4 regions of the Aminobacter sp. BA135 genome follow, and region 1 is predicted to be linked to each of the others. Evidence: riboswitches for the same ligand, from Rfam matches in the RefSeq annotation. Region 1 holds a riboswitch; each other region holds the start of a gene.
What was found. Region 1 has a riboswitch for cobalamin ahead of SLT36_RS00860 (aromatic ring-hydroxylating oxygenase subunit alpha). Riboswitches for the same ligand answer to the same signal wherever they lie in the genome.
Positions count from the first base shown of each region.

Region 2: linked by a shared signal. The riboswitch ahead of bluB (5,6-dimethylbenzimidazole synthase) and the one ahead of SLT36_RS00860 (aromatic ring-hydroxylating oxygenase subunit alpha) in region 1 are both predicted to bind cobalamin.
Region 3: linked by a shared signal. The riboswitch ahead of SLT36_RS08610 (ABC transporter substrate-binding protein) and the one ahead of SLT36_RS00860 (aromatic ring-hydroxylating oxygenase subunit alpha) in region 1 are both predicted to bind cobalamin.
Region 4: linked by a shared signal. The riboswitch ahead of metE (5-methyltetrahydropteroyltriglutamate--homocysteine S-methyltransferase) and the one ahead of SLT36_RS00860 (aromatic ring-hydroxylating oxygenase subunit alpha) in region 1 are both predicted to bind cobalamin.

Region 1 is NZ_CP139572.1:167,288-170,394, forward strand. It holds gene SLT36_RS00855 (2Fe-2S iron-sulfur cluster-binding protein) at 1-520, opposite strand, end outside; gene SLT36_RS00860 (aromatic ring-hydroxylating oxygenase subunit alpha) at 543-1,790, opposite strand; cobalamin riboswitch at 1,909-2,115, opposite strand; gene metH (methionine synthase) at 2,203-3,107, opposite strand, start outside.
Region 2 is NZ_CP139572.1:1,931,915-1,935,021, forward strand. It holds gene SLT36_RS09420 (lytic murein transglycosylase) at 1-128, opposite strand, end outside; gene galU (UTP--glucose-1-phosphate uridylyltransferase GalU) at 376-1,263, shown strand; cobalamin riboswitch at 1,327-1,511, shown strand; gene bluB (5,6-dimethylbenzimidazole synthase) at 1,559-2,290, shown strand; gene SLT36_RS09435 (outer membrane beta-barrel protein) at 2,287-3,107, opposite strand, start outside.
Region 3 is NZ_CP139572.1:1,749,743-1,752,849, reverse strand. It holds gene SLT36_RS08615 (FecCD family ABC transporter permease) at 1-199, opposite strand, end outside; gene SLT36_RS08610 (ABC transporter substrate-binding protein) at 262-1,311, opposite strand; cobalamin riboswitch at 1,580-1,769, opposite strand; gene SLT36_RS08605 (nucleotidyltransferase family protein) at 1,891-3,107, opposite strand, start outside.
Region 4 is NZ_CP139572.1:5,190,645-5,193,751, forward strand. It holds gene SLT36_RS25225 (cytochrome P450 family protein) at 1-863, shown strand, start outside; partial or broken gene SLT36_RS25230 (cytochrome P450) at 830-1,117, shown strand; cobalamin riboswitch at 1,392-1,591, shown strand; gene metE (5-methyltetrahydropteroyltriglutamate--homocysteine S-methyltransferase) at 1,708-3,107, shown strand, end outside.

The DNA of each region.
Region 1 (3,107 bases):
GCTCCTTCCGGAAGATGATTTCTTCCGGACGGCGCGCGCAGTTGACGAAGGCAACGTCCGTCCACGGCGCGCAGTCGTTGAGCCAGCGCAGCATCGACATCATCGGCGTGATGCCGGACCCGGCCGAGACGAACAGGTATTTGGCGGCCGGATGCTGGTGCAGCGAAAAATCGCCTGAAGGTCCATAGGCCTTGATGCGGCCGCCCGGCTTCAGATGGTCGAACATCCAGCGTGTGCCGACGCTGCCCGCCTGCGCCTTGACGGTGACGGCGATGGAGAACGGCCGCGACGGGCTGGACGACAGCGTGTAGGTGCGCATGACGGGTGCCGGTTCGGCCGGCAGTTCGAGCGTCACGAACTGGCCCGGCTTGTAGCGGAACCAGGTCTGGTTGTCGGAGCGGAAGGTGAAGGTCCTGACGTCGGGCGCCTCGTCGGTGACGCCGATGACCTCCAGCACCTGGAGCCGGTCGTTCCAGGGCGCCATTTCGTCGAGGTTGCGGTAAAGGCCAAGCTCGGTCATCGCGTTCATGCCCCTCTCCCGGTCAGGCGACGTTGCGCAGGACCGGCTTGCCGCCGTCGGCCAGCCGCGGTTCGATGAAGCCGACGTACCATTCGATGAACTGCATGACGCCGCCCTCGTGTTCCTCCGAATAAGGCCCGGGCTCGTAGGCCGGCGATTTGATGCCGAAGGCATTTTCCTCGACGATGCGGCGGTCCTGGTCGTTGGTCTCTGTCCAGACATGGGTCAGTTCGGCCAGGTCGTAGTCGACGCCTTCGACGGCATCCTTGTGAACCAGCCATTTGGTGGTGACGGCGGTTTCCGTGGCGCTGATCGGCAGCACGCGGAAGGTGACGGCATGGTCGCCGAGCACATGGTTCCAGGTTGTCGGATAGTGATAGAGCAGCAGCGTGCCGATCCTGTCGGCCGAGACGCTGTCGGAGAGGTTCTTCCGCACTGCGCGCTTGCCCGACATGGTGTAACTCACCGCGTCACGCAGCAGTGGCGCGCGTGTCGCCCTGTACTGGCCGCCGGCATCGATGCGGAACTTGCTCGGCAACCCCACCGCCTCGCACTTTGCCCAGTGCGCCAGCATTTCGGGATCGCTTTCGGCGCCATTGACGCCGGTAACGTTCGGCGCCTCGGGAAAGGTCTTGCACAGCTCAGGGTGATTACCGGCGCAGTGGTAACACTCGCGGTTGTTTTCCCAGACCAGCTTCCAGTTTCCCTTCTCGACGATTGTGCTTTCGAAGGCGACTTTGGCTTCGCGCAGCCGGTGCGGCAGCAGGTACGGCTCGACCATGGCCCGCATCGGCGCGAAGTCGGCGGGCTCGTCGGCGAGGCAGATGAAGATGTAGCCGCCGACGGATTCGCAGGCGACCGGCTTCAGGCCGAACTGGCTCTTGTCGAAGCCTTCCGCCATCTGGCGCGCGAACAGCAGGCGGCCGTCGAGTTCGTAGGTCCACTGGTGATAGGGGCAGACGAGCTTTGCCGCGGTGCCCTTTTCTGTGGTGCAGACGCGGCTGCCGCGGTGGCGGCAGGAATTGTGGAAGGCGCGCAGCTCGCCCTTCTGGTCGCGGACGAGCACGACGGGATAGTCGCCGACCTGGACGGTGAAGAAGCTGCCCGGCTTGGCCAGTTCGCAGTCATGGCCGACAAACAGCCAGTCGCGGTACCAGATCAGCTCGAGGTCGAGCCGGTAGAAATCCGGGTCGGTGTAAAAGGGCTGTGCCAGGCTGAACCCGTCGCGGCGTCCGCGCAGCAGCTTCAGCATTTCGTTCTTCGCATCCATGTCCTGTCCTCGCACCAAGGACTGAACGGGTGGCTTGATTTGGGAAGAACGCCAGCCGGCGGACGCAGAGGTCCGTGCAGCAACGATCCGCCTCTTGACCGCCCACCGCGATCAGTCGAGTTCTGTCAGGTTCAAGGCTGGTTTCCGGGCTTCGGAGCTGTCCTTTCGGACTGTCTCGACACCTTCCCAGGCCGGCTGGCCCAGTGGTCTCCCGTCGAAACAATAACTCCGCCACCGTTGCGGGGGCAGCGCCGGCTTCTCACCGGCTTCCCAATTCTCCGCTTCGTCTCACACTCGAAGCAGCACCTTGAACATGACCGGATCAGACCACGGATTGGTGGCCGGGCACGAGCATGAAAACGACACGGGCTCAGCGCAAAGGCGACAGAGCCCATGTGATGTCATCGTGTTGCTATTCGGCCGCTTCGGCGAACGATGCCGGCACATAGTTGAGGATCGGCCCGAGCCAGCGTTCGACCTCGGCGACGGTCATGTCCTTGCGCCGTGCATAGTCTTCGACCTGGTCGCGCTCGACCTTGGCGACGCCGAAATAATAGCTTTCGGGGTGGGCGAGATAGATGCCCGACACCGACGAGCCCGGCCACATCGCCATGCTTTCGGTGAGGCTGACGCCGGCGGTTTTCTCGGCATCGAGCAGGCGGAACAAGGTCACCTTTTCGGTGTGGTCGGGCTGGGCGGGATAGCCCGGCGCCGGACGGATGCCGCGATAGGGCTCACCGATCAGGTCGTCGGGCGCGAGGTTTTCATCAGGCGCGTAGCCCCAGAACTCCTTGCGCACCTTCTCGTGCATGCGCTCGGCGAAGGCCTCGGCGAAACGGTCGGCCAGTGCCTTGACCATGATCGAGGAGTAGTCGTCATTGGCGCGTTCGAAGCGCTCGGCGATCGCCACTTCCTCGATGCCTGCAGTGACCACGAAGCCGCCGAGATAATCCGGCTTGCCGCTGTCGGCGGGAGCGATGAAATCCGCCAGCGCGACATTGGCCTTGCCGTCGCGCTTGGTCAGTTGCTGGCGCAAGGTGAAGAAGGTGGCAAGCTCCTCGCTGCGTGCCTCGTCGGTGAACAGCCTGACGTCGTCGCCAACGGCATTGGCCGGCCAGAAGCCGATGACGGCCTTGGGCGCGAACCACTTCTCGTCGATGATCTTCTTCAGCATCGCCTGCGCGTCCTCGAACAGCTGGCGCGCCGCGGCACCCTGCTTTTCGTCGTCGAGGATCTTTGGATAGCGGCCCTTGAGCTCCCAGGTCTGGAAGAACGGCGTCCAGTCGATGTAGCGGGCAAGCTCGGCCAGGTCCCAGG
Region 2 (3,107 bases), 1.8 Mb from region 1:
ACGGAGCGGAAGCTCGCCACCCAGCGCTGGAAACCGGCTTCGGCGGCCGCCGGGCCGGCCGGAAGCATCAATGCCAGCGAAAGGGCAGCGGCGCTCAGGAGGCCTTTGGCGGTCTTGCGAAGGGGCATTCTTTCCTCCTTGGAGAGATCAGAAACACGATTCATCGCCGATGCCGGTTATCAATCAGTTTACCATAGACCCCTTGGGGAACGAAAAGCGGGTTGAGGGATTGTCCACCTAGCTGTTCGGACAATCAAGATCGCGTGATCAATGGTCTTGCCCGCTGTCGCCGAATATGTGAACGCATTCAGTATTCATCAATTCGGGCGTGGCAAAGTTGGCGTCCGATACATCCCTCTATCGGACGACCACGCAATGAAAAGAGTTCGCAAGGCAGTTTTTCCGGTCGCCGGCCTCGGTACGCGTTTTCTGCCTGCCACCAAGTCTATCCCCAAGGAAATGCTGACTGTGGTCGATCGCCCTGTGATCCAGTACGTGGTCGACGAGGCGCGCGAAGCGGGTATCGAACATTTCATCTTTGTCACGGGCCGCAACAAGGCGGTCATCGAAGACCATTTCGACGTCCAGTTCGAACTTTATGATACGCTGGCACAGCGCGGCAAGACCGAGCAACTGGAGCGCCTGCAGCGGTTGCAACCGGCCCCGGGCCAGACCTCGTTCACGCGCCAGCAGGTACCGCTCGGCCTTGGCCACGCAGTGTGGTGCGCGCGCGAGCTGGTCGGCGACGAGCCCTTCGCGCTGTTGTTGCCCGACATGATCATGCAGTCGGAAAAGAGCTGCATGCGCGAGATGGTCGAGCTCTATGCCGAGACCGCCAACAACATCATCGCTGTCCAGGAATGCGACCCGGCCGAGGCGCACAAATACGGCATCGTCGGCAAGGGCAAGTCGGTTCACACCGGCTTCGAGATCGAGGGCATGGTGGAAAAGCCCAAGCAGGGCACGGCACCCTCGAACCTGTTCATCAATGGCCGCTACATTCTGCAGCCGGAGATTTTCAACATCCTGGCAAGCCAGGAGCGTGGCGCCGGCGACGAGATCCAGCTGACCGACGCCATGCTCAAACTCGAGAAGATGCAGTCCTTCTACGGCTATCATTATCGCGGCCGCACCTTCGACTGCGGCTCGCCGGAAGGTTTCGTCGAAGCCAACGTTGCCTTTGCCTTGTCGCGCTCCGATCTCAGCAGGAGCATGGCCGGCGTCATCGAAGGGCTGCTCGGCGAGATCAAGCCGGGCAAGTAAGCCACATGTCGCCTGTGCGTCAGGATTGGACGCACGGTGCGATGGCTTTCGGCCGCTGCTGCCGCTAGACATACCCTGCCAGGTGCCCGCAGCGATGCGGGAGAATCGGGAACACGGTGCAAATCCGTGGCGTGCCCAACGCTGTAAGAGGGACCGTAACGGCAGAGGCCACTGTTCATCCTGAACGGGAAGGCGCCGCAGACGGGTTGAACTCGAGCCAGAAGACCGGCCCGGCAGACATCGACCTCCGCATGGTCAGGCGGAGGGAACCGACATGCTCGCCAGGGGATATGCGATGCTTGCTGACCAGTTGAAGGCCGTTTCAGTCTGTTTCGATATCGCCGCACAGGGTGCCGTTTACCGCGCCATCTTCACGCGCCGCGACGTTCGCAGCCATTTTCTGCCTGATCCGATCGACGACGATGTGCTGGCGCGGCTGCTGCTGGCGGCCCATCACGCGCCGTCGGTCGGCTTCATGCAGCCGTGGAACTTCATCGTCATCAGAGATCGCGAACGACGCGAGCGGGTCCGGGACCTGTTCTTTGCGGCGCGGCAGCAGGAACTGCCTCAGATCGCCGAGGAGCGGCGGGAGCTGTACCGCAAGCTCAAGCTCGAAGGCATCTGCGAAAGCCCGCTCAACCTGGTCATCACCTGCGACCGCAGCCGTTCGGCAAACTCTCCGCTCGGGCGATGGCACAATCCAGAGATGGACCTCTTCAGCACCGTCTGCGCGGTTCAGAATTTCTGGCTCGCCGCGCGTGCCGAGGGCATAGGCGTCGGCTGGGTCAGCATCCTCGATCGCGAGGCGCTGAAGCAGTTGCTAGGCATTCCCGATCACGTCGTGCCGGTGGCCTATCTCTGCGTCGGCCACGTCAACGAATTCGCCGACAAGCCCGATCTCGAGCGCCATGGCTGGGGATGCCGTCTGCCGCTTGCCGAGCTGATCATGAGCGAGGTCTATGCGGGGCAGGGGGAGACGGCCTTGAGGGCCTCAGCCGCCGCGATCGGCGGTTTGCCCCAAGGTTAGCGCTGGATTTTCAACCCGACGAAGACGCTGTTGGTCTTGGCGTCGCGGAACGGCAAGGTGCTGTCGAAGGTCTCATGGCGCAGCTTGCCGGTCAGGCCGGCGTAGCGGTTGAGCCACCAGGTCAGGCCCGCTTCGGCACTCAGCCTCAGCTCGTGGTCGTTCGAGCTGGCATAGTCGCGGTAGCCGACGCCGCCGGCGAGGAATGCAGTCAGGTTGGAACGGATCTGCCGTTCGACGCTGAGGCGGCCGTTGTAGAGCACCGAACCGCTGTCGCCCGGGGTCGTCGATCCCTCGACGAAGGTTTCGCCGGTCAGGCCGACGATCGTGCCGCGCATCGGCGACCATCTGAGATCGGCGGCGATCGTCGCGGCCGAAACCGTCTTCAGCCGGTCGTCGTCGAAATCCTCCGAGATCCAGCCGGCCGAAATCTCGCCGCCGAATTTTTCGCCCATGTCGATCTCGACGCCGGCGCGGGCGCCGGTACGCTTGGACGAACGCTCGAAACCGGCGGTGTCGAAGCGCAGGTCATAGACCCGGCGGCCGAATTCGACCTCGCCAAAGGGCGTCAACGCCGGTGAGACCTCGTAGCCGACGCGGACCTTGCCGGTATAGAGCCTGGAGTCGCGGTCCTTTTGTGAGAGCGTGGTGCCGTCGGTCAGTTCGGCGTCGCTATAGCTTTCGTCGACAGCTTCGCCGGTCACTCCGAAGCGGAACTTGCCGACGGCCTTTTCGACACCCAGCGCGCCGTTCAGCGTGTGCAGGGTCGGCCGCTCGGCGGTGCCGGAGATGACCACGGGCGACGACGTCGATTCCGGGC
Region 3 (3,107 bases), 1.6 Mb from region 1:
CCTTTTGCAGGATGACCATGAGCAGCGTCATCAGCCCCGTCTCGGCGATGCCGACGATGGCAACGCCGCCGGCGACCAGCAGCAGCACGAGCAGCGAACACAGGATGACAGCCGCCTTGCGATGGCCGGTTCGGCGGTAGCGGCTGGAAATGCCGTCGGATCGGCTTCGCGCGAAATCGGCGCTGCTCGCGATGTCCATGGTCGAAGGCTCCGGATTGGGAAAATCACGCCGCAGCCTCTCGGGCCGCGGCGTGCGGTCCGTCAGTTGGAGGCAGTGCCCTGATAGGTCATGGCGCCCTGGAACGGCAGGCCCTGATAGATCTCGATCCATTCCTTCATCGCCGCTTCGGGATCGACGTCGGTGAAGCGGTCGGGATAGAGCCACTTGGCGACCTGCAGCGCGCCGGTGACCTTGGACGAGCCGCCGGCGAGGTAGTAGTTGATCAGACGCACATTGCCTGCCTGCCCTGCCGGCGTGCCCGATATTTCTTCGCGGGCGACGATCGCCTTCCAGCTCTCGGCGAACTTGGCCTCGGGAATGGTCTGGTAGGAACCGGGCTGCAGCTTGATCACCAAGTCCGGCTTGCGGGCGATGATCTCCTCGGGATCGACAGTGAAGCTGTTTTCGTTGCCGCGCGACGACGGCTCCTTCTTGATGTCGATGTCGCCGAAGACATTGATGCCGCCGCCGGCCTCGATCATGTCATGCCAGCCAGAGCCAGGCGTGACGGTCACCAGGTCGCGCACTTCTTCGAGATAAACCTTCTTGCGCTCGACGCCCTTCAGCCGCTCGGCCAGCAGGTCCATGTACCTGGTGTAGTAGGCGTTCAGCGCGTCGGCCTTTTCCTTCTCGTCGAACAGCTTTCCGAACAATGTCACGTTCTCGACATGCTGCAGCGTGTCCCAGGCGGTAACGACAAGCACCGGAATGTCGAAGGCCTCGAGCTTACTCGCGGCCTCCTCGTAGACGCCGTTGCGCGGGATCATCACCACGTCGGGCTTGAGCGCCACGATCGCCTCGTAATTGGGCTGCGTCTGGCCTTGGCCGACAATGTCGGCTTCCTTGAACTGCGGCCAGTAGGTCGGATCCCGCATCGTGCTGGCATCGACGCCAACGACCTTGTCGATGGCGCCAATGGCACGGGCGAACTCGACCGCGTAGCGGTTGAAGATCACCGCGCGCTTGATCGGCAATTCCAGCTCGACCTTGCGACCGGCATCGTCGGTGAAGCTTTCGGCAGCGGCCGGAGCGAGTCCGATGGACGATGCCATGGCTAGTCCGAGCCACAATGTCCACTGTCTGATGTTCATGATCTCTCCTTGCTTGAAAGGGGTGCGCAACGCCTGGCGTTGCCATGCCCGGAAGGCGTCCGGGACGATAGGTCGAGGCGCGATGCCACGGCAGCAGGCGACGAATGCGTCTGCCCAAGCTTTCGATATTCTTGGGAAACCGTTCTTCCCGACATCGCCGCGCCAACCTCTGCCTGCCCTGGCGGGGATGCGGAAATGCAGACCTGGCGAAAGCCGCAAACGGGCCTCCGGACGGGAACCGGCATTCCTGTGGCACACCCCGACCACGGAATCTCACTCTGTCAGGCAGGTCTCCTGGCTCGCGGGTCCTAGCCTTGTCGCCCGTCTTCCCGGCACGAATGCCAGTGACACAGGGGCAATAGGCTCACCGCTTACAGTTGCGGGACAGCTCCGGTTTCGCACCGGATTCCCTCTTAGCTTCCACCTCGCGGCGGAAGACCATGACGGCGCCAACCTATCGACGGCCAAGGTAAAGTCAAGTTGCCATCCGGGACTATACAGGGCGGCATTTGCCTGAGCCGCGACGATGCTGGAGACCAGGTTGCGCGGAACTGCAAGCAGCGCAAACTGTTCTCCGGCTCAGCGAACCGGCGAAACGGTCACCGAGACGATCTGGAACGGCACCGCACCATAGGTGGCGACCGTCTGCTCGTGCTCCCACGCGCGGAATTGTCGCGACGGCCGCGCCGACAGCACCAACGCGCCATCCGCCTGGTCCGGCCGAATGGTACCGCGAAACCGCAAAGTCAGCCGGCCGCCTGATTTACCCAGCTTGCGATAGCGCAGCCGCGCGAAATGGCATTCGCCGCCATTCAGCTCCATCTCGATGCGACGGCGCACCGGCGGCACGTCCAGCCGCACGACGATGTCGATCTCGGCAGGCGCACCGCCAACTGCCGCCGGCGGCAACGGCACCTGCTGCGCCAGTGCCGGGGTGACCTGCCCCGCACCATCGCCCGCCTGCGTGCGCCGGCCATGCCAGACGACGCCGGGCAGCTCGCGCTCACGGACAGCGCGTTTCTTGCGCATGCGCAACTGCTTGGCGACACCGCGTGACAGCCAGGTCAGACCCTTGAAGTCGGTCCGCGGCTTGGCCTGCAGCAAGGCAGCGATACGGGCAGCGCCGGCGCGATCGGCCATGTCGACCACCTGCTCCAGCACATCGTCGGGAGCCGGCACCGACATCTCTGCTTTCAGATAGCTCAGCGCCACCGCCGTCGGCACGGCAAGGTGCCTGCGGGCGACGACGTCGCAAAGTACGGCCCAGTCGACGCCGCCGGCGCGGATCGCCGAGGCTGTGTCGACCAGCCAGTCGCTGTGGGTATGAGCGTCGAGGCCGCCATGGCCGATCGCCAGCGTCACCCGGTCGGCGCTCGAAGGGACCAGCACGTCGAGACTGGTGAAGGAGGCCGGCGTGGCACGCTGCCAAACCGCAGCGTCGTCCGCCTCATCTGCCTGCGACCAGTCATAAGCGACCTGGTGCAGATCGATGTCGCCATAGCTGCCCTTGAAGAAATTCATCGACCGCACCGCAGCTAACCGCGGCTTGAGATATTGGGGACTGACCCCTGTCGACACCTGCCAATCGCCCCGGCGCAGCACGTCGAAGGCGTTGGCCATGTGCTCGGGGTGCACAAGTATGTCGATGTCGTGCGCCACCCGGCCACGCTGTGCCGCCGGCTCGACCGCGATGCGGCTCGCGCCCTTGAGCAGCATGATCGGCACGCCGGCCGCGACGATGGCCCTCAGTGCGGGCTCGGCCTCGCGCATGGCAAGCCGCGACTTGGTCCACAGCA
Region 4 (3,107 bases), 740 kb from region 1:
AACAATGCGTCGATCGACTCCTGGCCGAGATGGCGCAGCGCGGCGGCAGTGCCGATCTGATGTGCGAGTTCGCCGCTCCGCTGCCCACCAACGTGATCGCCGAACTGTTCGGTTTGCCGGACGAACAGCGCGAAGAGATCGTCGCGCTCACCTACAGCCTGGCAAACACCTCCGCCACAGCCGAAGAGGTGCGACAGACGCGGCAGCGCATCCCGGAGTTCTTCCGTCGCCTGATCGCGCTCAAGCGGGGCCAGCTCGGCGATGATCTGGCTTCGGCCCTGATCGTCGCGCGTGACAATGGCGAGCTCGTTTCCGACACCGAGCTCATCGACATGCTGTTCATGGTGCTCTCTGCGGGCTTCGTGACCACCGCCGGCGTCATCGGCAATGGCGTGCTGGCATTGCTGACGCATCCGCAGCAACTGCACCTGGTGCGCAGCGGCCAAGTTCCGTGGTCACAGGCGATCGAGGAGATCCTGCGCTGGGGCAGCTCAGCGGCCAATCTGCCGTTCCGCTATGCCACCCGGGACGTGGAGATCGACGGATGCATGGTCCGCCGCGGCGATGCCGTCCTGATGGCGTTCCATGCGGCGAACCGGGACGAAAAGGCCTTCGGTCCCGGCGGCGACAGGTTCGATGTCACCCGGCGGCACAACCCGCATTTGTCGTTCGGCGAGGGGCCGCATTCCTGCCTGGGCGCTGCGCTGGCGCGCCTGGAATTGCGCTGCGCCTTCCCCGCGCTGTTCGGGCGACTGGAGGATCTGGCGCTGGCCATCGCCGCAGAGGACGTCGTCTACATGCCGTCTTATGTCATTCGCTGCCCGCAGCGCCTGCCGGTCACCTTCCGCCCTTCCGTCGCTTAGCGAGTGCGGCATTCACCCCGGATTCGGTGATTCTCGGTTCGCCGAGGCGGCTGGTCTCGCACGAGGGGGGCGAGCATGCCCGGTTACGCACGATCGTGGCGCCCGCCTTCAGCAACCACAGGGTGAAGGTGCTCGCGCGGCAGGTCGAGGCGATCGCCACACAGTTGTTCGAGACGCTGGCGGCCCAGCCCCAGCCCGGCCGACCTGAGGCGCCACCTCTCCTTTCGCTGCCGGCCATGGTCATCAGCGCGCTGGAATGCGCAAGCACGCCGAGCGAAGCCGAGCGGGGAACAAATACCGGGATTCCCGGCGGACCGTGACGACCTGGCCCGACTTTACGCCCTTGAGCCCGGCAACCTCGATCTTATCCGGCGTCGCCGATGGGGACGAGGACCTCTCCGAGCCTGCATTGATGAGAGGCCGCATCGTATGCAGCTTTGGGCGAAAGAGACCGATCAGCGCAAGGGCATTATTCGCATCATCACATAAACATCTCGTTATATGTATTGACAAGGAGCGAAGCTGCTGTGATTGTGCGCATGTCGTGGTTCTCCGCGCGGCACTGCCGTAGCGGAGCTAAGAGGGAAGCCGGTGCGATGCCGGCGCTGCCCCCGCAACTGTTAGCGGCGAGCCAAGCCCATTGGTGTCACTGAGGCGAACGGCCTCGGGAAGACGGGCAGAGGCTTTGACCCGCGAGCCAGGAGACCTGCCACGACGAACAACGTCCACGGGCGGGGTGTCTCGGAGGTCGCGGTAGCCCGGCTTCGTGCCGCCTACTCGCGCGTTCCTTGTCCCCACGCCCCAACCATCGGGGTATGGCATGACTGTCTCTCAACAAATTCCAGTGGCAACGCTCGGCGTACCGCGTATCGGTCGACGGCGGGAACTGAAATTCGCGCTTGAAAGCTACTGGTCCGGAAAATCTCCCGCAGCCGACCTGCTCGCGACGGCGAAGGCGCTACGCGCCGCTAGCTGGAGGGAGCAGCACGATCGCGGCGTGTCGAAAATCCCGTCCAACGATTTCTCGCTTTACGACCATGTGCTCGACACCGTCACCATGGTCGGCGCCGTGCCGGCACGATACGCCTGGACTGACGGCGAGGTCCCACTCGATACCTATTTCGCCATGGCGCGCGGTAACCAAGGTCAGGCCGCGGATTGTGGACATGCCGGTGACGAGCATGCGGCCAACGGGCATGGCCTTGCCGCAATGGAAATGACCAAATGGTTCGACACCAACTATCACTACATTGTGCCGGAACTCACGGACGATCAGAGCTTTGCCCTCTCGTCGGCGAAACCGGTCGATCATTTCCTCGAGGCCAAGGCGCTCGGCATCCACACTCGCCCGGTCCTGCTTGGACCGGTTACCCTTCTCAAGTTGGCGAAGTCACCTGAGGAAGGTTTCAACCCTATCGCGCTCCTGCCACGGCTGCTGCCCGTCTACGAGGAGCTCCTGCGGAGGCTGAAGCTCGCGGGAGCCGATTGGGTGCAGATCGATGAGCCGGCGCTCGTGGTCGATCTGGTTCCCAACGAACGGGATGCGCTCCAATTCGCCTACTGCCGGCTGTCAAAAGCAGCACCCGAGTTGAAGATCATGGTCGCTACCTATTTCGGATCGCTGGGAGACAATCTCGAGACCGCAATTTCTCTGCCCGTGGCGGGACTGCACGTCGATCTCGTGCGCGCTCCAGAGCAGTTGGAGACCGTCGGCCGGCTCGCGCAGAAGGAACTTGTGCTCTCGCTCGGGCTGATCGACGGCCGCAACGTCTGGCGCGCGAACCTGCCTGCCATACTTGACCGCATCAAGCCGATCGTCGCCGGCTGGCCGTTGGACCGCGTGGAGATCGCCCCGTCCTGCTCGATGCTGCATGTGCCGGTCGACCTGGACATGGAGACGACACTCGATGCGGACGTGAAATCGTGGCTCGCCTTCGCGGCGCAAAAAACCGACGAGCTGGTCGTGCTCGCCCGTGCCCTGGCTGAAGGCCGGGACGCGGTCGCCGCCGAACTAGAGGCGTCGGCTGAGGCTGCCGCCGCTCGCGCGACATCCGCTAAGGTGCATGATCCGCTCGTCGAAGGTCGGGTCGCCAGCATCAAGGTCGCCATGACGCGGCGGAAGAGCGCATTCGACGTGCGCTCCAAGCTTCAGGGCGACACGTTTGGCTTGCCATCCTTCCCCACCACGACGATCGGCTCCTTCCCGCAAACAGCCGAGGTTCGCAAGGCGCGGGCAGCCCATGC